Regions from separate parts of the Actinomadura fulvescens genome, predicted to be linked through region 3. Evidence: riboswitches for the same ligand, from Rfam matches in the RefSeq annotation. Region 3 holds a riboswitch; each other region holds the start of a gene.

Region 1 (5,326 bases), on a different contig from region 3:
CGGCCGGCGCGTACCGCCCCTCGCCGCCGTGATCCCCGCCGCCCTCGGTGCCCTCGTCCTCACCCTCATGTGGACATGGACCGCGATCACCGTGCCCTTGGGCATCAACGTCCGCGGCGAGCCCACCAAGGGCGACAACCCCCTCAGCCTGGACAAGACCGAAGGCGTCATCGCCGCCATCGCCTACGCGCCGCTACTCCTTTGGGGCCCTCTGCTGGCCGCCGTAACCATCGCCTACCACCACCGCCGCCGCGAGATGAGCCACCGGGTGCCCGCCACCTGACGGTCCGGGCTGCCTGCCACCTGACGGTTCGGGCTGCCTGTCATCTGATGATTGGGGCCGCCTACCGCCCGACGGTTCGGGTTGCCTGCCGTCCGACCGCTCGGGTTGCCGGCCATACCGGCGGCTCTGGTCGCCTGTCACCTGATGGTTGGGGTTGCCTGCCGCCCCGACGGTTCGGGTTGTCTGGCGCCTGACGGTTCCTCCGGGCTGGCCGCGTTGGTAGTTGATGGGCTGCGGGGGGATGGGGGTGCGGGTGGTTGCTGCCGCCAGTTGTCGCCGCGTCTGCCTACGATCGCCCAGGGTGGCCTGGGTCGGCGCGGGGCTGGGGGCGATCGGACCGCGGCGCTTCCGGTGCTCACTCGCTGGCGCTCGCTGCGCGCCGGGTCACCGCGGCTCGGGTGGTGGTCGGCTGGGATAGGCGCTTGCGATCGGCTTTGGGTGCTGAACGTTATGAAGGCCGATGTGGGCGCGTGGCTGGGTCACTTTGGTAAAGGTGGCGGGTTAGGTGAGGTTCGATTTGAGGTTGATGTCCGGCTGCGGGCAGTTCGCCCTTTGGCTTAGGGCTTGGCGGCGACGAGGGAGTGGGTGGGGCTTCGTTCGATAGCTGAGCTTTTCGCGTGGCACTACCTCAACCTGATCACTGACCTGAAGCTGTGGCCTCAGCCAACGTGACAGTAACGCTCAGGGAGCTGAGTGTGCGCGCATTGGGTCATTTCGGCTCCGCTCAGCTGTCCACTGTGATCAGCCGCCTTGGCTCCTGATTCACCCGTGCTCAGCTGGCGGCGTGTGTTGGATGGCGATATCGCTCAGGTGGCGATGGGATGGGTGGCTCTACCTCAACCTGATCACTGACCTGGAAGCTGTGGCCTCAGCCAACGTGACAGTAACGCTCAGGTGGCTGGGCGTGTGCGCATTGGGTCATTTCGGCTCCGCTCAGCTGTCCACTGTGATCAGCCGCCTTGGCTTCTGACTCACCCGTCCTCAACTGGCAGCGTGCGTTGGATGGCGATATCGCTCAGGTGGCGATGGGATGGGTGGCTCTACCTCAACCTGATCACTGACCTGGAAGCTGTGGCCTCAGCCAACGTGACAGTAACGCTCAGGAGGCTGAGTGTGCGCGCATTGGGTCATTTCGGCTCCGCTCAGCTGTCCACTGTGATCAGCCGCCTTGGCTCCTGATTCGCCCGTCCTCAGCTGGCGGCGTGCGTTGGATGGCGATATCGCTCAGGCGGCGGAGTTGTGGGCGTTGATGATTATGGCCACATGGGGTCAGTTGTGTGGCGCATTTGTCTGCGAGATGTCGGAGGGTGGCGATATAATAACGGTATGCGTTCGATCGTGGCGGATCTTAATTCCGCTTCCACTGCGGAGTTGGTGGAAGCGATGGCCGCGATCGCCGGTGAACTTACGCAACGGGCCGCACCGGAATCGGCGGCTGTTTGCATGGAGCTCACCGAGACTCTGGCGACGGTGACCGACCAGGCCGAGTTCACCATGGCAGGGATGATCGGTGTTGTTGACAGGGTCGGGGAGATGAAGCGCTGGGGGTTGCCCTCCACGCAGGCATGGCTCCGTTGCCACCTGGGCATGCGAGAGGGCCGGGCCAAGGAACGTATCGCCATGGCGCGGCAGTTGCCCCGGCTGCCTCAGGTGGGCAAGCGGATGGCGGTCGGCGAGCTGTCTTTTGGCTACGCGGCCACCATCGCCGATGCTGTGGGGCGCCTCAACGACGTTGACTGTGGTGTGGCCGAGGAGATCCTGCTGGGGGCGGCCGATGACGGCCTGTCGGCCGGGAAGGTCGCACGGCTGGCAGCCAAGATTCACGATGTGATCGCGGAGCGCGACGGGTCGGAGGAGTGTCCCGAAGGCGCGGTGCGCGGCTACGAGCGTTCCTGGGTTACCGCGAGCAGGTCTTTGGACGGCGGTTGCTACGTCAAGGGCTGGCTCAACCCGGAGGACGCCGCTATCTGGGCCGGGACGCTGGGGCCGCTGGCCAAGCCTGCGGGCACCGACGACCGGCGCGACCTGTCCGAACGCACCGCCGCCGCGCTCTCGGCCGTGCTGGCGGGCGGACACAAGGCCACAAAGGTCACCGTGGTCGTGGACCTGGAGACCCTCAAGGGCGGCGACGCTCCGGCGCGGCTGCTGGACGGTACCGCCGTTCCGGCTGCGCAGGCCCGGCGCATCGCGCTCGCGGCGGGGGTGTCGCCCCTCATTTTGGGTGCGGGCAACGTGCCGCTCTACCTGGGCCACGCCGTACGGTTCGCCAGCCCCGGACAGCGCCGGGTGCTGGAGACGCTTTACCCGAGCTGTGCTGTGCAGGGGTGTGAGGTTCCCGGCTTCCTCTGCGAGGTCGATCACGTGGACGGCTGGGCGCTCGGCGACAGCCCCACCGACATCGACAAGTTGACCTTGTGTTGTGGTTGGCACAACCGGTGGAAACACGCCAATCCGGATCAGATGCAGATCCGCCAGGCCGACGGCCGATATGTGTACCGGGCACTGCCGCCCGGCAATGTCCGCAAGATCCGCCCCAAAGAACCCGAGTGGCTCGACCGCTCGGGCGATCCCTGGCGCCAGTCCGCCTGACTGGTGCCTGCGTAGACTGGGCGCGCGACGGTGGGGAGGGAACCCGGTGTGATTCCGGGGCTGTCCCGCAACTGTGACCGGTGATCCGGAAGCCAGAGTACTCCCGGCCGGCGCGTACCTCTTTCCCTAGCCGGGGCGCGGACCCCGGAGGAGGCCTGCCGATGCGTGCCCTGCTGCTGTCGACCGCCGATACCGAGCTTCTCGCCGGAGCCGATGCGGGGTTCGTGACCGCCAATCCGGTACGGGTCGGCCCCGACGAGATCGATCTGCGGGGTGTCGACGTCGTCGTCGTCCGGCTGCTGGGCGGGCGCAAGACCTGGCCGGAGGGTGTGGAACGGCTGCGTTCGTCCGGTCTGCCTGTTGTTTTTCTCGGTGGCGAGGGCGATCCGGACGCTGAGTTGATGGCGTTGTCGACCGTTCCTGCGGGGGTGGCGGCGGAGGCTCTGGATTATCTGAGGGAGGGCGGAGTCGCCAACCTCCGGGAGCTGGCCCGCTTCCTGTCCGACACGGTGCTGCTGACGGGGGAGGGCTTTGCGCCGCCGGTCGCGATGCCGTCGTACGGGCTGCACGGAAACTATCGGGTTGAGCCCGGTAGGCCGACGGTCGGGGTTGTCTTCTACCGGGCGCATGAGCTGTCGGGGAACGTCGGGTTCGTCGACGTTCTGTGCGAGCAGATCGAGGCGCGGGGGGCTAACGCTTTGCCGGTCTTCTGCGGTTCGTTGCGCGGGGCCGATGAGGGGCTGCTGGAGCTGCTCGGCGGGGCGGACGCGCTGATCGCCACCGTGCTGGCGGCGGGCGGGTCGGTGGCGAGCGGCGCGAGCGCGGGCGGGGACGACGACTCCTGGGACGCGGGGGCGCTGGCCACGTTGGACGTTCCGGTGATCCAGGGGCTGTGCCTGACGTCGTCCCGGGCGGTCTGGGAGGAGTCGGACGCGGCTTTGTCGCCGATGGACGCGGCCATGCAGGTCGCGATCCCCGAGTTCGACGGGCGCCTCATCTCGGTGCCGTTCTCGTTCAAGGAGGAGGGGCGCGACGGGATCCCGGTGTACGTGGCGGATCCCGAACGTGCCGCGCGGGTGGCGGGGATCGCGGTCCGGCACGCGCGGCTGCGGCAGGTGCCGAACGCGGAGAAGAAGGTCGCGCTGGTCCTGTCGTCGTATCCGACCAAGCACGCGCGGGTCGGCAACGCGGTCGGGCTCGACACGCCCACGTCGGCCGTACGGGTGTTGCGGCAGATGGGGGAGGCCGGGTATGACCTGGGCGGCGATGCGACGTTGTGGGCAGATCCGGGCAGCGGGGATTCGCTCATCCATGCGCTGATCGCGGCGGGTGGGCATGACGTCGAGTGGCTCACCGAGGACCAGTTGCGGCAGGCCCCGGCGCGTGTGTCGCTGGCGGCGTACGAGACGTGGTTCCGGGCGCTGCCGGAGGGCTTGCGGGAGGGCGTCCGGCGGCACTGGGGCGAACCGCCGGGCGAGCTCTATGTGGACGGCGACGAGATCGTGCTCGCCTCACTGCGGTTCGGGAACGTCGTGCTGATGATCCAGCCGCCGCGGGGGTTCGGCGAGAATCCGATCGCGATCTACCACGATCCGGATCTGCCGCCCTCGCATCACTACCTGGCTGCTTATCGGTGGCTGGACAGGGAGTTCGGCGCGGACGCCGTGGTGCATCTGGGCAAGCACGGGACGCTGGAGTGGCTGCCGGGCAAGGGGCTTGGGCTGTCGAGCGAGTGCGCTCCTGATGGTGTGCTGGGCGATCTGCCGCTGGTCTACCCGTTCATCGTGAACGACCCGGGCGAGGGAACGCAGGCCAAGCGGCGCGGGCACGCCACGATCGTCGACCATCTGGTGCCGCCGATGGCCCGCGCCGACACCTACGGCGACCTGGCCAAGCTGGAGCAGCTCCTCGACGAGTACGCGACGGTGAACGATCTCGACCCGGCCAAGCTGCCGACGGTGCGGGCGCAGATCTGGACGCTGATCCAGGCCGCTCAGCTGCATCATGACCTGCATCAGGAGGAGATGCCGGGCGAGGACGAGTTCGACGAGTTCGTCCTGCACCTCGACGGCTATCTGTGCGAGATCAAGGACGTGCAGATCCGTGATGGGCTCCACATCCTGGGGCAGGCGCCGGAGGACGAGGCGCGGGTCAACCTGGTGCTGGCCGTGCTGCGCGCCTCGCAGGTGTGGGGCGGCGTGGCCGGGGCGATGCCGGGGCTGCGGGCGGCGCTCGCCGCGTCGTACGGGCTGGACGAGAAGGTGCTCCTGGCCGATCCCGGAGCGGCGGCGGAGGCGGGCGGGCTGGCACGGCTCGCCGACGGCCCCGCTCGTACGGCCTCGGATGTCATCGATCTGCTGGAGGCGGTGGCCCGGCGGCTCGTCGAGGGCATGGAGGAGCGCGGCTGGAGCGTGGCGGAGGCCAAGGTGGTCAGCGCGGAGGTGCTCGGCCGGG
Region 2 (5,326 bases), on a different contig from region 3:
GTCCGGTACGTACTCCGGCTTGCCCTGCGGCATCTCACGCAGTCCTTTCCTTGCCCGTCCGCCATCCCGCGTCGGGCGGCGCCGCCCTCCGTGCCGAACGGACGACACCGGCGAGCGAGTCCGCGGCCAGCTCGTCCAGCCGGACGACCTCGGCGCCGAGGTGACCGGCCAGCCGCCCCGACAGGCCGAGCCGTACCGGTCCGGACTCGCAGTCCACCACGACCGACGCCACGCCGTTGAGCGGTCCGGCGACGGCCGCCGGATCGGGCCCGTGGGTGGCGCGGCCGTCGGTCACGACCACGAGCAGCGGGCGGCGCGCCGGATCGCGCAGCCGCTCGACGCGCAGCACCTCCGCGGCGCGCAGGAGCCCGGCGGCCAGCGGGGTACGGCCGCCGGTCGGGAGCCGTTCCAGCCGCCGTGCGCCGGCCTCGACCGACGAGGTCGGCGGCAGCGCCAGCTCGGCGCCGGTTCCCCGGAACGTGATGAGCCCGACCTTGTCACGCCGCTGGTAGGCGTCCAGCAGCAGGCTCAGGACCGCGCCCTTGACCGCGCGCATCCGCTGCCGCGCCGCCATCGAGCCGCTCGCGTCCACGACGAACAGCACCAGATTGCCCTCGCGCCCGTCCCGTACCGCCTCACGCAGGTCACCGGCCCTGACGACGAGCCCGGGACCGCTGCGGCCACGGGCGCGCTGGTGCGGCGCGGCGGCGCGCAGGGTCGCGGCCAGGTGCAGGCCGCGTGATCCGGGCTGGGCGCCTGACACACGGCCGTACGGACTCCGTGCCTTGGAACGGCGGCCTGGCGCGCCCATGCCCGTCCCCGGAACGGTGAAGAGCCGGGGCTTGTACGCGGCGTCAGCGGGCGCGGGCTCGGACTCGTTCGCTGCCGGAGCGGGCTCGTTCGCCGCCGGAGCCTGTCCGTCCGCCGGCCGTTGCTCATGCTCGCCGTCGGACGCCTGCGCCGGGGAGGGTCCGTCACCGTCCTCGGGAGGCGGCGCGCCGCCCGGCCCGCCGGGGTCATCATCCGGTGGCTCAGGCTCGTCCTGCTCATCGTGCTCATCGAGGACGTCGTCGAGCTTCTGCCGGTCCAGGCCGGGGGCGTCGAACGGGTCGCGGCGGCGGCGGTGCGGCAGGGCGAGACGCGCGGCCGTCCGCACGTCCTCGGAGGTGACCTCGGTCCGGTCGTGCCAGGCGGCCAGCGCGATCGCGGCGCGCGCGGTCACGAGGTCGGCGCGCAGGCCGTCCACCTCGAACGCGGCGCACACGGCCGTGATCTGGCGGAGGGCCGCGTCGGTCAGCACGACCCCCGCGAGCCTCCCCCGCGCGGCGGCGATCCGCCCGGCCAGTTCCGCCTCGGCCTCGGCCCAGCCCGCGGCGAAACCCGCCGGGTCGTCCTCGAACCGCAACCGGCGGCGGACGACCTCGGCGCGCTCCTCGGGATCGCGCGTGGCCGCCACCTCCACCGTCAGCCCGAACCGGTCGAGCAGCTGTGGCCGCAGCTCGCCCTCCTCCGGGTTCATGGTGCCGACGAGGAGGAACCGTGCCGCGTGCCGCACGGAGACGCCCTCGCGCTCGACGTACGACTCGCCCATCGCGGCGGCGTCGAGGAGCAGATCGACCAGGTGGTCGTGCAGCAGGTTGACCTCGTCGACATAGAGCACGCCGCGGTGCGCTGCCGCCAGGAGCCCGGGCTCGAAGGCCTTCACGCCCTCGGTCAGGGCCCGTTCGATGTCGAGGGAGCCGGTGAGCCGGTCCTCCGACGCGCCGACCGGCAGCTCGACCAACCGCGCGGGCCGGGCCTCCGGCACCGGACCGCCGGCATGCGCGCCGCCTGCGTGCGCGCCGTCGGGGCACTCCGGATCGGGATCGGCCGGGTCGCACGAGAAGCGGCAGCCGGGCACGACGTCCACCGGCGGCAGCAGCCCGGCGAGGGCGCGGACGATCGTCGACTTGGCGGTGCCCTTCTCGCCGCGGACCAGGACGCCGCCCACGCCCGGCGAGACCGCGTTGACCAGCAGGGCCAGCTTGAGGTCGTCCATGCCGACGACGGCGGAGAACGGGTACCGGGCACCGGCGTTCGCACGGCGGCTCATCGGCGCATCAGGCCGTGGCGGCCCGTCCGGCCCGTCCGGCCGTGCCGGTGCGTCAGGCAGGGTGACATGCCTCATCGTCCTTCCCCTCGGGTGTCCACGCCCGTGGTGGTCTGGTCCGACGGCCGGAGTCTCCTGGCTCCCGGATCATCGCTCCCCCTCAGCCTTCCAGCGTTGCCGCCGTGGCGCACGGAGAGGGAACTCCCCTGGTCACAGTTGCGGGACAGCCCCGGAATTGGCCTGCCGACAGGTCGGCACGGCCGCACCGGGTTCCTCCGCGTCCGTCGCAGGCCAAGGATGGCACACCCCCGGGGACCGCCCAAGTCGCGGCGGGACGGCGCGGCTATTGGCGCAGTGCCAATAACGTGTTCTACTGAGGTCATGCGACGAACCGATGGACTCCCGTTCCGGCCGGGCGACGTCTCGTGGACGATCATGCGGGAACCCGTGCTCGGCCTCGGCGCCGCGCCGACGCTCCTGCTGCAGGTGACGCATCCGCTCGTGGCCGCGGGGGTGGAGCAGTACTCCGACTTCGAGAACGACCCGTTCGCCCGGTTGTGGCGGACGGCCGACATCATGCTCAAGCTGTCCTTCGCCGAACCCGAGATCTCCGCCCGCCAATCGGCCAAGCTGCGCCGCATGCACGAACGTGTCGCCGGCGTCTCGGACGAGGGTGTCCGCTACCGGGCACTGGACCCCGACCTCCTGCTCTGGGTCTGGGCGACGCTGGTGCACAACGGGCTCGACCTGTACCAGCGCACGTTCGGCAGGCTTCCCGCGGGCGAACGCGAGCGCTTCTACCAGGAGCAGAAGCTGATCGCGTACGCGTGCGGGGTACCCGAGGGCCACTGCCCTGTTACCTACGAGGACTTCCGCGCTTACTTCGACCGGGTCGTCCGGGAGGAACTGCGCCCGACCACCGTCTCGGCCAAGCTGCTCGACACGAGCCGCGTACTGCCCATGCCGTGGCCGCTCGGCCCCGCCTACATCCGGCTCAACCTGCTCGCCGCCGGAGCTCTTCTGCCGCGCCCGCTGCGGCGTGAGCTGGACATCCCGTGGAGCCGGTCACGATCCCTCGCGTTCGCCTCGCTCATCAGGGCCAACAGAACGGCGGCCAAGGTCGTGCCGACGTCCGTACGGCACCGCCCAACCGACTATCTCGTGGCACGTGAGCGGCCCCTTCGGCTCTTCGGGCAGGCCCGGCGCCGGGCCGCATAGGCTGTGCGGGTGGCGCCTCCCTCTTCACGTCCGTCTCCAGGCCGTCCCGCCAGAGCGAGTTACCAGCGACTGCCCCGGGACGAACGGCGCGACCAGATCCTCGGTGTCGCACGCCGGATGTTCACGGAAGTGCCGTACGCCGACGTCTCCACCGCCGCGATCGCACGTGAGGCCGGCGTCCAGCGCGGCCTGATCCACTACTACTTCGGCACGAAGCGCGACCTCTTCCTGGAGGTCGTGCGCGACCTCACGGCCGGCTACGCGGGCCAGGCGCCGCCCGCCGACCCCACGATGTCGCTGGAGGAGACGGTCGGCCTGTGCGTGCGCCTGTTCCTGGACGCCGCCGAGAACAACGCCGACACCTGGCTCGCCGCCCTCGACGCGGAGGGCTTCGGCCAGGACCCCGAGCTCCGGCGCATCGTCAACAAGACCCGCGACCTCACGGTCGAGCACATGCTCGCGGTGCTCCACGTTCCCGAGCCCACCGACACACTGCGCGCCGTGCTCCGCACGTACTCCGGACTGGCCGAGGTGGCGACCCGCCAGTGGCTCCAGGAGAAGACCCTCAGCCGCGCCCAGGTCCACACGCTCCTGGCCGGTTCGCTGCTCGTCCTCGTCAGGGACATCGCGCCCGCCGTCGAGCAGACCTGAAACAAGCACGAGCAGACCTGAGCGCAAGCACGAGCACCCCTGAGCCCAGGCCGCCGCCTCAGGCGGCGTCGGGCTCGGGTGGCGCGTCGTCTGTCGTAGGTCTCGGCCCGGACGGGTCCAGGAACGTGGCGGCCCCGAAGGGCGCGGGGACCGCGAACCAGACCGCCTTGCCGGGGACCGGCGGCCCCAGCCGGGAAACGGTGTGGAGCACCCCCCAGCGGCCCTCCGAGAGCTCACGCACGATGCTGAGGCCTCGGCCGCAGTCGCCGGACGTCCACGAATAGCCGGGCAGGCGGGCGTCGGCGTTGCCGTCGAAGACCGCACAGCGGACCTCGCGGGTGACCGGCGGATCGGCCCTGCCCGCGGAGGGAACGTGGGTGGCCGACCGTTCCCCCAGATAGAGCCAGAGCTCGTGGGGGCCGTAGTCGGCCGCGTGCTGGTGCGCGTTGGTCACCAGTTCGCTCACCATCAGCCGGGCGTCGCCGACCGTGGCGCGGTCCACCCCGAAGGTGGTGAGCGCCTCGGCCAGCACCGACCGGGCGTACCCGGCGCAGCCGGGGCCTCGTGGGAGCGCCCAGACCCAGCCGGGCAGCTCGGTGTCATCGTCCGTGAACTCAGGCGAAGCCTTCACGGGTCCTCCCGCGTTACGTTGCGTATTGCGCAGCCGCGTACTGCTCCGTCACTTTCCGTCCCCGAACGGTCACGTTTTCAGCGTCGCGTGAGAATCTCATCCCCGCAACTCTCTTCGGAAGATTGCTCTTACCGGCTTCGCCAATCACGTTGTCCTGAACGGTCGGGATAGGGGACTCTCACCTTTATGACCTATCGGCCCACGGTGCGCGGCCGCCGGCTCGCACGGGAGCTTCGCAGGATGCGGGACGAGCAGGGACTCACCCTGCAGGACGTGGCGGACCGGCTCGGCTGGTCGCGGGCCACGGTCTCACGCCTGGAGACGGGGCAGACCAGGCCACGGCACGGCGACATAGCCGACATCCTCGACCTGTACGGCGTGCCCAGTCCCGATCGCGACGCCTACATCAACCTCGCCAAGGAGGCCGGCCATCGCGGCTGGTGGACCGCCTACGCGGACGTCTTCGCCGGCAGCTACGTGGCACTGGAGGACGAGGCGTCCCAGATCTGCTCGTGGGACGCCCAGCTCGTTCACGGCCTGTTGCAGACCGAGGACTACGCCCGCGCGGTCATCACCGCGGGACGGCTATTGCCGAGCCGTACCGAGATCGAGCGCCGCATCGCCGCCCGTAAGGCACGGCAGGCCCTGCTCGACCGCGCCAGCGCGCCGCGTCTGGACGTCATCCTCGACGAGGCGATCCTCTACCGCGCGATAGGCGGAAAGGCCGTCATGGAGGC
Region 3 (5,326 bases):
CGCGTGATCGTCTCACCATGCGAGAATTTCGGCCACGGGTCGGGACACTTTCCGGCTCCACGGGTACCGTGGAGTGAGTTATGCGGCGCTTCGTAGTAATCCTTCGCTGCCGCAGCGGGGCCTGAACGGCAGGCCATACCCCGCTGCGGAGTGGGGTGATGGCCGTAAGTCCTGTTCGGCGCCGGACCGTGCGAACCACGGTGACCCGGCGGCCTCGGCACAGCAGCCACCAGAGACCACGGAGCAGATCATGAACGACACCTTCGCCGCACCCGCCGACGACCAGGACGAAGCGGCACGCGCACTGCAGACCGCCCTGGACCGCCGCGACAACGGCGGCCAGTCCGGCCGCTGACGAACGCGACCTCGAAACCGCCGTGACCGACCACCGGTCACGGCGGTTTTCGCGTCCGCACACAACAAGAACGCCCACAGACCCCAAACCCCGGGGGCCGTCCTGCGATAACGACGCCTGTCACCCCCTTTGACCCGGCCGACGCGCCCGAACGTCGGGCGTCACACCGAACGGCGGACATCAACACCCCAAGCCAGCCGTCAACACCGACGGCGTCGGCACCGGGCGGTGTCAGCGCCGGACGGCGGGCATCAGCACTGGACGGCGGGTGTCGGGATCGGGCGGCGGCGTCGGCACCGGGCGGGACGTCGGTGCCTGATGGCAACCGTCGGCACTGTATGACGGGTGTTGACACCGGACGGGGGCGTCAGGGTCGAGGGCGTCGGTAGCGTGGGTGGGTGTGTATGCCACTCTCGGGGAGGCGACGGAAGGGGATTCGTGGCGGTCGGGAATGGGTGGGCGGGGCGCTGATGACGGACGTGATCGCGGCGTTGGGCGCGGCGGCGGCGCTGGGGCCGTATTTCGAGATCGTCACCGATCCGGCGGAGGAGGCCGATCCGACCTGGCGTCCTCTGCCCGAGAAGGACCCGGAGCGGCTGCTCGGGCTCGTCGACGCGTACGCCCAGCGGCTCGGCACCGGCGAGCGGCGTGTGGCCGCCTCGATCCTCTTTCAGGGCCTGGCGTCGCGCCTCTGGTCGCCCGCGGTGGCGGCAGCGGCGGTCGGCGCCGTGCCGGACCTGTCCAGCCTTCACTGGCGCTGGGCGCCCGGCGCGCCGATCGCGCTGTGGCTCGCCGAGCCGTCGGGGTGGCCCCGCTCGGCCGACCGCCTCCACGAGACGGTCGTGAACGGCCAGCTCCGGCCGCTGCGCGAGACGATGCTCCAGGTCGTCAGCCTGGCCGACGGCCTGCTCTGGGGGAACGCGGCGTCGGCCCTGGCCGGAACGCTCCGCGCTGGAACCCTCCGGCCGGGCCTGGCCGCGCCGCTCGACAGCCTCGTGCGGGACCTGTTCTCCCGTGAGCCGATCGCCGGGACGGGCACGTTCGAACAGGGGCGGGGCTTCGTGCGGCGCAGCTGCTGCCTCTACTACCGCGTCCCGCCCGGCGGCGAGATGTGCGGTGACTGCGTGCTGGTCCGCTGATCCAGCGAGCGCTCGGTCAGGGCTCCGAAAAGCAGGCCCAGCGTCGCCCAGAGCACCACCTGGATGCCCAGTGACGCCATCCGGAAGTCCCACAGCACGGTGGCAGGGAAGCCGTCCGCGACCGCGTCCGGCTTGGGTGTGAACCGGTAGACGACCGCCACGACGACGGCGAAGCCCGCCGTGGCCGCGATCGTCGCGTTCCATGTCCCGAGTCTGGGCAGCAGGCGGCGCTGGACGATCACCGCGGCGGTGGTGGCGAGGACGCCGAGCGCCACCATGCCGAAGTAGAGCGCCGTCCGGCTGCCGATCGTGTCCGGGTTGCCGACCGCCGGGGGCGTGGGCGGGTACTTCAGGAACGGCACGCCCACGATCGCCACGAAGCCGCCGAGGGCGACCAACGCCGCCGTCGCGCGCGCGCCGAGCGCGCCGATCCGGCCGTAGGCGAACGCGAACGCGATGGCGAAGAGCCCGCCGACCGCGACGCCGTAGAAGACCATCGCCGTGATCAGGCCGGTGGTCTTCTGGACGGTGCGGCTCACCACCTCCTCGCCGTGCTCGTGCGCGGCGGCACGGGACTCCTCGAACGAGATGGCGTGGCCGACCTGCGGTTCACCGTAGATCCAGGCGATCATGAGCGCGAGCGCCGCCGCCGCGACGCCGGCGAGCATGCCGCGGATGAGAAGGGTGCGCATCATCAGTGGCAGGGGAACCCGAGCAGGTGCCGGCCGTCGTGCGTGAACTCGTGCACCCAGGTGCCGCTGAACAGCGAGGTGGCGCCCTGTTCGGCACCGACGAAGTAGAGGAGGGCGAGGCCCAGGACGGCGGCGAGGACCGCCCACGGCAGGATCTCGCGAACGGGGACGCGCAGCGGAACGGGCGGCTCCTGGACCTGCGTCGACGGCATGGCTGACTGGGCCATTGGGTCTCCTCACGGGGTGCACTCGCCCCGGTAACGGGAGGACGGCAGGTCAGTTCCTGACTTCCGCGGCCCGTGCGGGCCGACCGGACACAGTGGCGGGACCGTCCTGGAATCGCACCAGGTTCCTGCGCACTGCCGCCTCGATTGTGAACTTGTCCTGCCGAGCGTCCACTCAGCATGGGCGCCGCGTCAAGTCGGGCCGCGGTGACAAAATCCGGGCCGGTTCACGGTGCCGAGATGGCGGTCTCGGATGCTGAGACCGGTGCTCAGGGGCTGAGACGTTGCGGTAGAGTGCGCCCATGGCTTCCCGCAACATTCGTCTGGCCGTCATCCCGGGGGACGGGATCGGCCCCGAGGTCGTCGCCGAGGGTCTGAAGGTCCTTGAGGCCGTGGCCCCCGCGTCCGGCCTGGCGTTCGAGCAGACCACCTACGACCTGGGCGCCGCGCGCTGGCACCGGACCGGCGAGGTGCTGCCCGACTCGGTGCTGGACGAGCTGCGGGGCCAGGACGCCATCCTGCTCGGCGCGATCGGCGACCCGAGCGTGCCCAGCGGGACGCTGGAGCGCGGGCTGCTGCTGCGGACCCGCTTCGAGCTCGACCACTACGTCAACCTGCGGCCCGTCAAGCTCCTTCCGGGCGCCGCGACCCCACTGGCGAACGTCGCGCCCGAGGACATCGACATGGTCGTCGTCCGCGAGGGCACCGAGGGCCCCTACACCGGGGTCGGCGGCGTGCTCCGCAAGGGCACCGAGCACGAGGTCGCCACCCAGGAGAGCGTCAACACCGCGCACGGCGTCGAGCGGATCATCCGCTACGCGTTCGAGCAGGCCGCGGCCAGACCGCGCAGGAAGCTCACGCTCGTCCACAAGGACAACGTCCTGACCTTCGCCGCCGGGCTCTACCAGCGTTACCTCCGGCAGCTCGCGGCCGAGTTCCCGCAGGTCGAGACCGACTACTGCCATGTCGACGCGGCCACCATGTTCTTCGTCAACCAGCCGCGGCGGTTCGACGTGATCGTCACCGACAACCTGTTCGGCGACATCATCACCGACCTCGGCGCCGCCGTCGCGGGCGGCATCGGGCTGGCCGCCTCCGGCAACATCAACCCGACCGGCGCCGCGCCGTCGATGTTCGAGCCGGTGCACGGCAGCGCCCCCGACATCGCGGGGCAGGGCAAGGCCGACCCGACCGCTACGATCCTGTCCGTCGTCATGCTGCTGGACCACCTTGGTGCCGCCGAGACCGCGCGGCGCGTCGAGCAGGCCGTCGCCGACGACCTGCTGGAGCGCCCGGGGCTGGGCGCCCGGTCCACGTCGCAGATCGGCGACGCGATCGCGAAGCGAGTATCCGGCTAGGGGCGCGCCGCCCTGGCCACAGGGCCGACTCCGGGTGCGCCTCGCGGGCGCGCCCGGATTTTTTCGTGCGCGCACCGTGATCGAGGAGTGGGACTAGACGAAGTACGACAATAGGCATTAAGGAATGCCGAGCGGCAAAGGGGCCGCGGTGGCGATCCGGGAGAGGACCGAGACGATGAGCAGCACCCTGGACTTCGAGATCATCCCTAACGAGCAGCCGACGCCGGCCGAGGAGCGCGAGCGCATCGTGGCCGACCCGGGATGGGGGGTGCACTTCACGGATCACATGATCACGATCCGTTACCAGGAGGGCAAGGGCTGGTACGACGCGCGTCTGGAACCCTACGGGCCGATCCCCATGGACCCGGCCAGCCAGGTCCTGCACTACTCCCAGGAGCTGTTCGAGGGGCTCAAGGCCTACAAGCAGGCCGACGGCTCGGTCGTGACGTTCCGTCCCTACGCCAACGCCGCCCGGATGAACCGCTCCGCCCGCCGCATGGCCATGCCCGAGATCCCCGAGCAGCTGTTCGTGGACGCGCTCGAACTGCTGGTCCGCACGGACCGGGACTGGATTCCCGGCAAGGAGGGCCAGAGCCTCTACCTGCGGCCGTTCATGTTCGCCACCACGCGCGCCCTCGGCGTCAACCGGCCCGCGAACGAGTTCCTCTTCATGGTCATCGCCTCCCCGTCCGGGCTCTACTACCCCCGGGGCATCAAGCCCGTCTCGGTCTGGCTGTCGCGCGACTACGTCCGGGCGGCCCCCGGCGGCACCGGCGAGGCCAAGACCGGCGGCAACTACGCCGCCTCGTTCGCCGGCCAGGCCCAGGCGGTCGCGCACGGCTGCGACCAGGTGGTCTGGCTCGACGCGATCGAGCACCGCTGGGTCGAGGAGGTCGGGTCGATGAACCTGTTCTTCGTGTACGGCTCGGGCTCCGGCGCGCGGCTGCTCACCCCGGCGCTGAACGGGGCGCTGCTCGCGGGCATCACCCGCGACTCGATGCTCAAGCTCGCCCCCGACCTCGGCCTCCCGGTCGAGGAAGGCAAGATCAGCATCGAGGAGTGGCAGGCCGGCTGCGAATCCGGCGAGATCACCGAGGTGTTCGGCTGCGGCACCGCCGCGATCATCAGCCCGGTCGGCCACGTCAAGGGTTCCGACCGTGAGTGGAACATCGGCACCGGCGAGCCCGGCCCGATCTCCATGAAGCTCCGCGAGGAACTCATCGGCATCCAGTACGGCACCCGCCCCGACCCCTACGGCTGGGTTTGCAAGCTGTGTTGATTGGCTTTCGCGGCCTCGGGGGGCTCGCCTGGCGGCTCGCCCCCCGAACCGCAAAAGCGTGCGAGCGCGACATCGCTTCGCGATCTCTCGGGAAGCTTCGCCTTCGGCTCGCTTCCCGACCCGTTAGCGCGCTCGCGTGACGGCTGAGGCGGTGGCGTCTCAGTATTGGACCCCGATCCCGCAAGAGCGCTGCCTGGCGAAGCTTGTCCTTTGAAAGGGCGGCTGGGTGGGGGCTCGCTCCGGTTCAGGTGGCGCGCTCGCGTGACGGCTGAGGCGGTG
Region 4 (5,326 bases), on a different contig from region 3:
CGTGGCGACCGTGGTCTGGGCGATCCGGGTGGCCGGACGGGAACGCAGGTAGTAGGTGGTCTTCAGGCCCGCGCGCCACGCGTAGGCGTACATCGAGGAGAGCTTCCCGATGGTCGGCGTCTCCATGAAGAGGTTCAGCGACTGGCTCTGGTCGATGTAGGGGGTACGGGCCGCGGCGAGGTCGATCAGCGCCTTCTGCGGCAGTTCCCACGCGGTGCGGTAGAGCTCGCGGTGGGACGCGGGCAGGCCGGTGATGCCCTGGACGGAGCCGTTGGCCCGCTTGATGGCGTCCCGCGTCGCGGGCGTCCACAGTCCGAGCGCCTTGAGGTCCGCGACCAGATAGTCGTTGATCTGCAGGAACTCGCCGGACAGCGTCTCGCGCTTGAAGAGGTTGGAGACCTGCGGCTCGACGCACTCGTAGCAGCCCGCGATGGAGGCGATCGTGGCGGTCGGCGCGATCGCGATCAGCAGCGAGTTGCGCAGCCCGGTCTCGGCGACGCGGGCGCGCAGCGCCTCCCACTCGGCCGTACGGCGCGGCGTGGCCTCCGGGAAGTGGTCGACGTGCAGCTGACCGCGGGCCGTGCGCGTCCGGTCGTACGCGGGGAGCGGCCCGTGCTCGGCCGCGAGGTCGGCGGACGCGCCGTACGCGGCGAGCGCGATCTCCTCGGCGATCGCCGTGGACAACTCCCGCGCCTCGGCCGAGTCGAACGGCAGCCGCAGCTTGAAGAAGACGTCCGCGAGGCCCATCACGCCGAGCCCGACCGGACGCCACTTGCGGTTGGCGCCCGCCGCCTCGTCCGTCGGGTAGAAGCCGCGGTCGATCGTCCGGTCGAGAAAGCGCACGGCGGTACGGACCGTCGCGCGGAGCCGTTCCCAGTCGATGCCGTCCGGCCCGGCGTGCTCGGCCAGGTTGACCGAGCCGAGGTTGCACACGGCGGTCTCCCCGTCGCTGGTCACCTCGATGATCTCGGTGCAGAGGTTGGAGAGGTGGACGACGTTGCCGGGCTCGGCGGTCTGGTTGCAGGCGCGGTTGGCGGCGTCCTTGAACGTCATCCAGCCGTTCCCGGTCTGGGCGAGGGTCCTCATCATCCTGCCGTACAGGTGCCGGGCGGGGACCTGCCGTACGAACCGTCCCGCTGCCTCGGCGGCCCGGTAGGCGGTGTCGAACTCGACACCCCACAGGTCGGCGAGCTCGGGCACCTCCTTGGGGTCGAACAGCGACCAGTCCGCGTCCGTCTCGACCCGGCGCATGAACTCGTCGGGGATCCAGTTGGCGAGGTTGAGGTTGTGGGTGCGACGCGCCTCCTCGCCGGTGTTGTCGCGCAGTTCGAGGAACTCCTCGACGTCGGCGTGCCACGGCTCCAGGTAGACGCACGCCGCGCCCTTGCGCCGCCCGCCCTGGTTGACCGCCGCGACCGACGAGTCGAGCGTGCGCAGCCAAGGCACGATGCCGTTGGAATGGCCGTTGGTGCCGCGGATCAGCGAGCCGCGCGATCGCACCTTGGTCCACGAGACGCCGATGCCGCCCGCGTACTTGCTGAGCCGCGCCACCTGCGTGTACCGCTCGTAGATCGACTCCAGCTCGTCGCGCGGCGAGTCGAGCAGGAAGCAGGACGACAGCTGGGGGCGCCGGGCGCCCGAGTTGAAGAGCGTCGGGGAGCTCGGCAGGTACGACAGGGTGCTGAGCAGCCCGTACAGCTCGGCGGCCTCCGCGACCGTGTCGGACAGACCGCAGGCCACGCGCAGCAGGAAGTACTGGGGCCGCTCCAGCACGCGCCGCGAACGCGGGTGCCGCAGCAGATAGCGGTCGTAGAGCGTGCGCAACCCGAAGTATTCGAAGCGGTCGTCGGCGGACTCGTCGACGAGGTCGTTCAGCTCCCCGGCGTGCGCGGCGACGAACGCGGCGATCGCGTCGTTCAGCAGGCCCTCGGAGTGGCCGGCGGCCACGGAGCCGGCGAACGACCGGACACCCCCGCCCGCGGCCTCCTCGGCGATCAAGGTGCTCAGCAGCCGCGCCGCCACCCTGGAGTAGGCGGGCTCGGCGGCCACCAGCGCGGCGGCCTCCCCGATCGCCAGCTCCCGCACCCCGGCCGCGTCCAGGTCGTCACCGGCCCGGACGGCGTCCAGGACGCGGCGCGGATCGGTGCCCGGCAGCCCCGCGCAGGCGAGCTCGATCTCCGCGGCCACGCCGCGCGTCGGCGGCGGTGCGATCAGTTCCTGTGTCACGTGCTCTCTTCCCTCGCGAGCTCGCCTCGTCGGGGCGCACGCGAAACAAGAGCACGGCTCACCGCCGCGAACCTGCCCAGCGACCCTCCCACGAGGCCGATATGGACCGAGTAGGACTGGGGGGCGACCCCCAGACCCCCGAAGGGGCGACAGACGATCCTCGCGCCGCTGGCGCGTCGCTCCGGTCGTCTGTCTCCGTGCGGGCAGGTCTTCGGACTCGCGGGCGACGCACCCTGATGGGTGCGGCCTAATGGCCGTCGCTTCCCGGCCCGTCCCAACGGGCCAGTGCTCGATGACGGCGGTCGTTCCCGCTCACCGCTGCGGGGCAGTCCCGGATTTACACCGGGTTCCCTCTTACGACGCCCCCGCCGTCAGGGTGGGCTGCCGCGAGATCACGGGGACTCGGCGTGATCTCGCCGCAGTCCACCCCCGCGGCGGGGGCGAACCAGCACGGGCAAGACCCTACATCTTGGTCATGGCCGTCACCGACAGCCCCACATGTTGGGCGTGTCACAGGCCGGAGCGGTCCACGACCGGGTCCACAAGCGGCCCACGATGGGAGGGGCATGGAGATCATCAGGAAGAGATGGGACGATGGGCCCGCTATGTCGCCGCGTCCGTTCTTCCGCCTCGGCCGGGCGGTGGTCTTCACCACCGTCTGCCTGACGCTGGCCACGGCCGGGCACTCCCTGATGTCGCCGGCCGCGGTCCCGCCGTGGGCGGTCGTCGTGGGCTTCGCCGGGGTGCTGGTGGTGGCGGGCGCGCTGGCGGGGCACGAACGTTCGCTGGCCACGATCACGGGCGGCCTGCTGGGCGGGCAGTTCGTGCTGCACAGCCTGTTCGCGAACGCGTCGGCGCCGGCCGATCACCACGTCCAGGCGGATCTGGCCGCGACCGGACCGGCCCACGGCTCCGGGCTGGGCATGACGCTGGCGCACGTGGTCGCCGCCGTGATCTCGGCCTGGTGGCTGCGGCGCGGCGAACGGACCGCGTGGGGCCTCACCCGGCGGCTCGCGGCGCGGACCGGGCGGCCGGTCCGCGACCTGCTCGCCCTTCTCCTGGCCTCCTCCGTCGAACCCGCGGTGCCGCGGGTCCGTACCCCTGTGCGGCGGGCGCGGGCCGCCATCGGCCCCACCGGCCGGGTGCTGCGGCACGAGGTCGTCCGCCGCGGACCACCGCACCGTTCGAGGCGCTCGCGCACAGCTGAGCGCCGTACGTCACCGGACGCCGCTCCCCGGCGCTCCGGCCCTTCCTCGTACTTCTCCTCGAACGGAGCCTTTCCGCATGTCCATGTCGTCGCACATCCGCAGGGCGGCCGCCGTCACCGGGCTCGCACTCGTCTCGGTCCTCGGCCTCGCCACCGCCGCGTCCGCCCATGTCACGGTCAACCCCCGCGAGGCCGAGCAGGGCGCGTACGCCAAGGTCGCCTTCCGCGTGCCGAACGAGCGCGACGACGCGAGCACCACCAAGGTCCAGGTCGATCTGCCCATGGACCACCCGCTCGCGTCCGTGTCGGTCCGGCCGGTCCCCGGTTGGACGATCAAGGTCGAGAAGGCCAAGCTCAAGACCCCGCTGAAGGCCCACGGCGCCGAGCTCACCGAGGCCGTCTCCCGCATCACCTGGTCCGGCGGCAAGATCGAGCCCGGCCAGTTCCAGGAGTTCGACGTGTCGATGGGGCAGCTGCCCACCGACACCGACCGGCTGGTCTTCAAGGCCGAGCAGACCTACTCCGGCGGCGAGGTCGTCAAGTGGGACCAGGAGACCAAGGACGGCCAGGAGGAGCCGGAGCATCCCGCCCCGGTCCTCAAGCTGATCCCCAAGGGCACCGCCACGGGCGCCGGGGCCTCCGGCGCACCGACGGTCAAGACGGTGGCGGCGGACAGCTCGTCCGAGAGCGCCGACGACGGCACGGCGCGGCTGCTCGGCGGACTGGGGCTGGCCGTGGGGATCGCCGGCGTCGTCATCGGCGGGTACGGCGTCTCGCGCGCGAGGAGCCGGGCATGACATTCCTGCTTCGCACTGCCGCAGCCACCGGCGCCGTCGGCGCCGTCCTGGCGCTGACCGCAGCGCCCGCCTCCGCCCACACCGCCCTGCGCGACTCCGACCCGAAGGCGAAGTCCACGGTCGAGTCGCCGGCCGCGATCACCCTGACCTACAACCAGCCGATCACGCTGCCCCGCGTGGTGCTCACCGACGACAAGGGCGGGCAGCACGTCTCGGGAGCGCCCAAGGCGGTCGACAACAAGGTCACCCAGCCGGTCGCCGGGACGTTGCCGAACGGCGTCTACACCGTGGGATGGCGGGTCGTGTCGGCCGACGGCCACCCGGTCAGCGGGTCCTACAAGTTCACGGTGAAGGGCTCGGCCGCGCCCTCGGCGGGCGTCGTCACGAGCCGGGCCGCCTCCCCCGCACCGGCCATCACGCTGAACCAGACCACCGGGCCGACCGCGGCGAACGAGGATTCGGGCGGCTCGTCCGGCTGGTGGTGGATCGGCTTGATCGCCCTGGTCGTCGCGGGGGCCGCCGGAGGCGCGGCGCTGCTCAGACGCCGCCGCACGGGCTGACCGGCGGATGGTGATCGTCTTGGTACGGTGAGTGATCACCTCTGGAGTCTTGGCAAAGTGCTCCTTATGATTCGGGAATGCTCGAATCACGGCACATCCGTACGTTCCAGGAAGTGGTCCGGGAAGGGTCGTACTCGGGCGCCGCACGCGCGCTCGGGTACACCCAGCCCGCGATCACCCAGCAGATGAAGGCGCTGGAACGCGCGGTGGGCATGCCGCTGTTCGTCCGGGCCGGGCGCGGGCTCCAGCTCACCGAGGCGGGCACGGTCCTGGCCAGGCACGCCGAGGTCATCGTCGGTGATCTCGCGGCGGCGCAACAGCAGCTGCGCGCGCTGGCGCGGCTGGAGGCCGGCCTGGTCCGGATCTGCGCGTTCCCCAGCGCGAACGCGACGCTCGTCCCCGAGGCGATGGCCCGCCTGCTCGCCACCCATCCGGGCGTCCGGGTCGAACTGCAGGAGGCCGAGCCGCCCGAGTCGGTGCACCGGCTCGCCCGCGGCGAGAGCGACATCGCCCTCGCGTTCACCTATCCCGGGCCA

What was found. A riboswitch is a leader RNA that binds a small molecule or an ion and turns the genes downstream of it on or off. The one in region 3 is predicted to bind cobalamin.
Region 1: linked by a shared signal. The riboswitch ahead of cobN (cobaltochelatase subunit CobN) and the one ahead of ABD333_RS00780 (CbtB domain-containing protein) in region 3 are both predicted to bind cobalamin.
Region 2: linked by a shared signal. The riboswitch ahead of ABD333_RS18065 (putative cobaltochelatase) and the one ahead of ABD333_RS00780 (CbtB domain-containing protein) in region 3 are both predicted to bind cobalamin.
Region 4: linked by a shared signal. The riboswitch ahead of ABD333_RS24420 (ribonucleoside-diphosphate reductase subunit alpha) and the one ahead of ABD333_RS00780 (CbtB domain-containing protein) in region 3 are both predicted to bind cobalamin.

Annotation. Positions count from the first base shown of each region.
Region 1 is NZ_BAAATD010000004.1:481,781-487,106, forward strand. Features, by position in the region: gene ABD333_RS17895 (hypothetical protein) at 1-283, shown strand, start outside; gene ABD333_RS17900 (HNH endonuclease signature motif containing protein) at 1,610-2,872, shown strand; cobalamin riboswitch at 2,873-2,994, shown strand; gene cobN (cobaltochelatase subunit CobN) at 3,034-5,326, shown strand, end outside.
Region 2 is NZ_BAAATD010000004.1:517,122-522,447, reverse strand. Features, by position in the region: gene cobO (cob(I)yrinic acid a,c-diamide adenosyltransferase) at 1-33, opposite strand, end outside; gene ABD333_RS18065 (putative cobaltochelatase) at 35-2,092, opposite strand; cobalamin riboswitch at 2,218-2,365, opposite strand; gene ABD333_RS18060 (oxygenase MpaB family protein) at 2,471-3,307, shown strand; gene ABD333_RS18055 (TetR/AcrR family transcriptional regulator) at 3,311-3,958, shown strand; gene ABD333_RS18050 (ATP-binding protein) at 4,017-4,589, opposite strand; gene ABD333_RS18045 (helix-turn-helix domain-containing protein) at 4,776-5,326, shown strand, end outside.
Region 3 is NZ_BAAATD010000001.1:177,392-182,717, forward strand. Features, by position in the region: gene ABD333_RS00770 ((2Fe-2S)-binding protein) at 826-1,494, shown strand; gene ABD333_RS00775 (CbtA family protein) at 1,440-2,189, opposite strand; gene ABD333_RS00780 (CbtB domain-containing protein) at 2,189-2,413, opposite strand; cobalamin riboswitch at 2,444-2,589, opposite strand; gene ABD333_RS00785 (3-isopropylmalate dehydrogenase) at 2,713-3,768, shown strand; gene ABD333_RS00790 (branched-chain amino acid aminotransferase) at 3,944-5,047, shown strand.
Region 4 is NZ_BAAATD010000006.1:457,586-462,911, forward strand. Features, by position in the region: gene ABD333_RS24420 (ribonucleoside-diphosphate reductase subunit alpha) at 1-2,226, opposite strand, end outside; cobalamin riboswitch at 2,431-2,600, opposite strand; gene ABD333_RS24425 (YcnI family copper-binding membrane protein) at 3,511-4,230, shown strand; gene ABD333_RS24430 (copper resistance CopC family protein) at 4,227-4,790, shown strand; gene ABD333_RS24435 (LysR family transcriptional regulator) at 4,868-5,326, shown strand, end outside.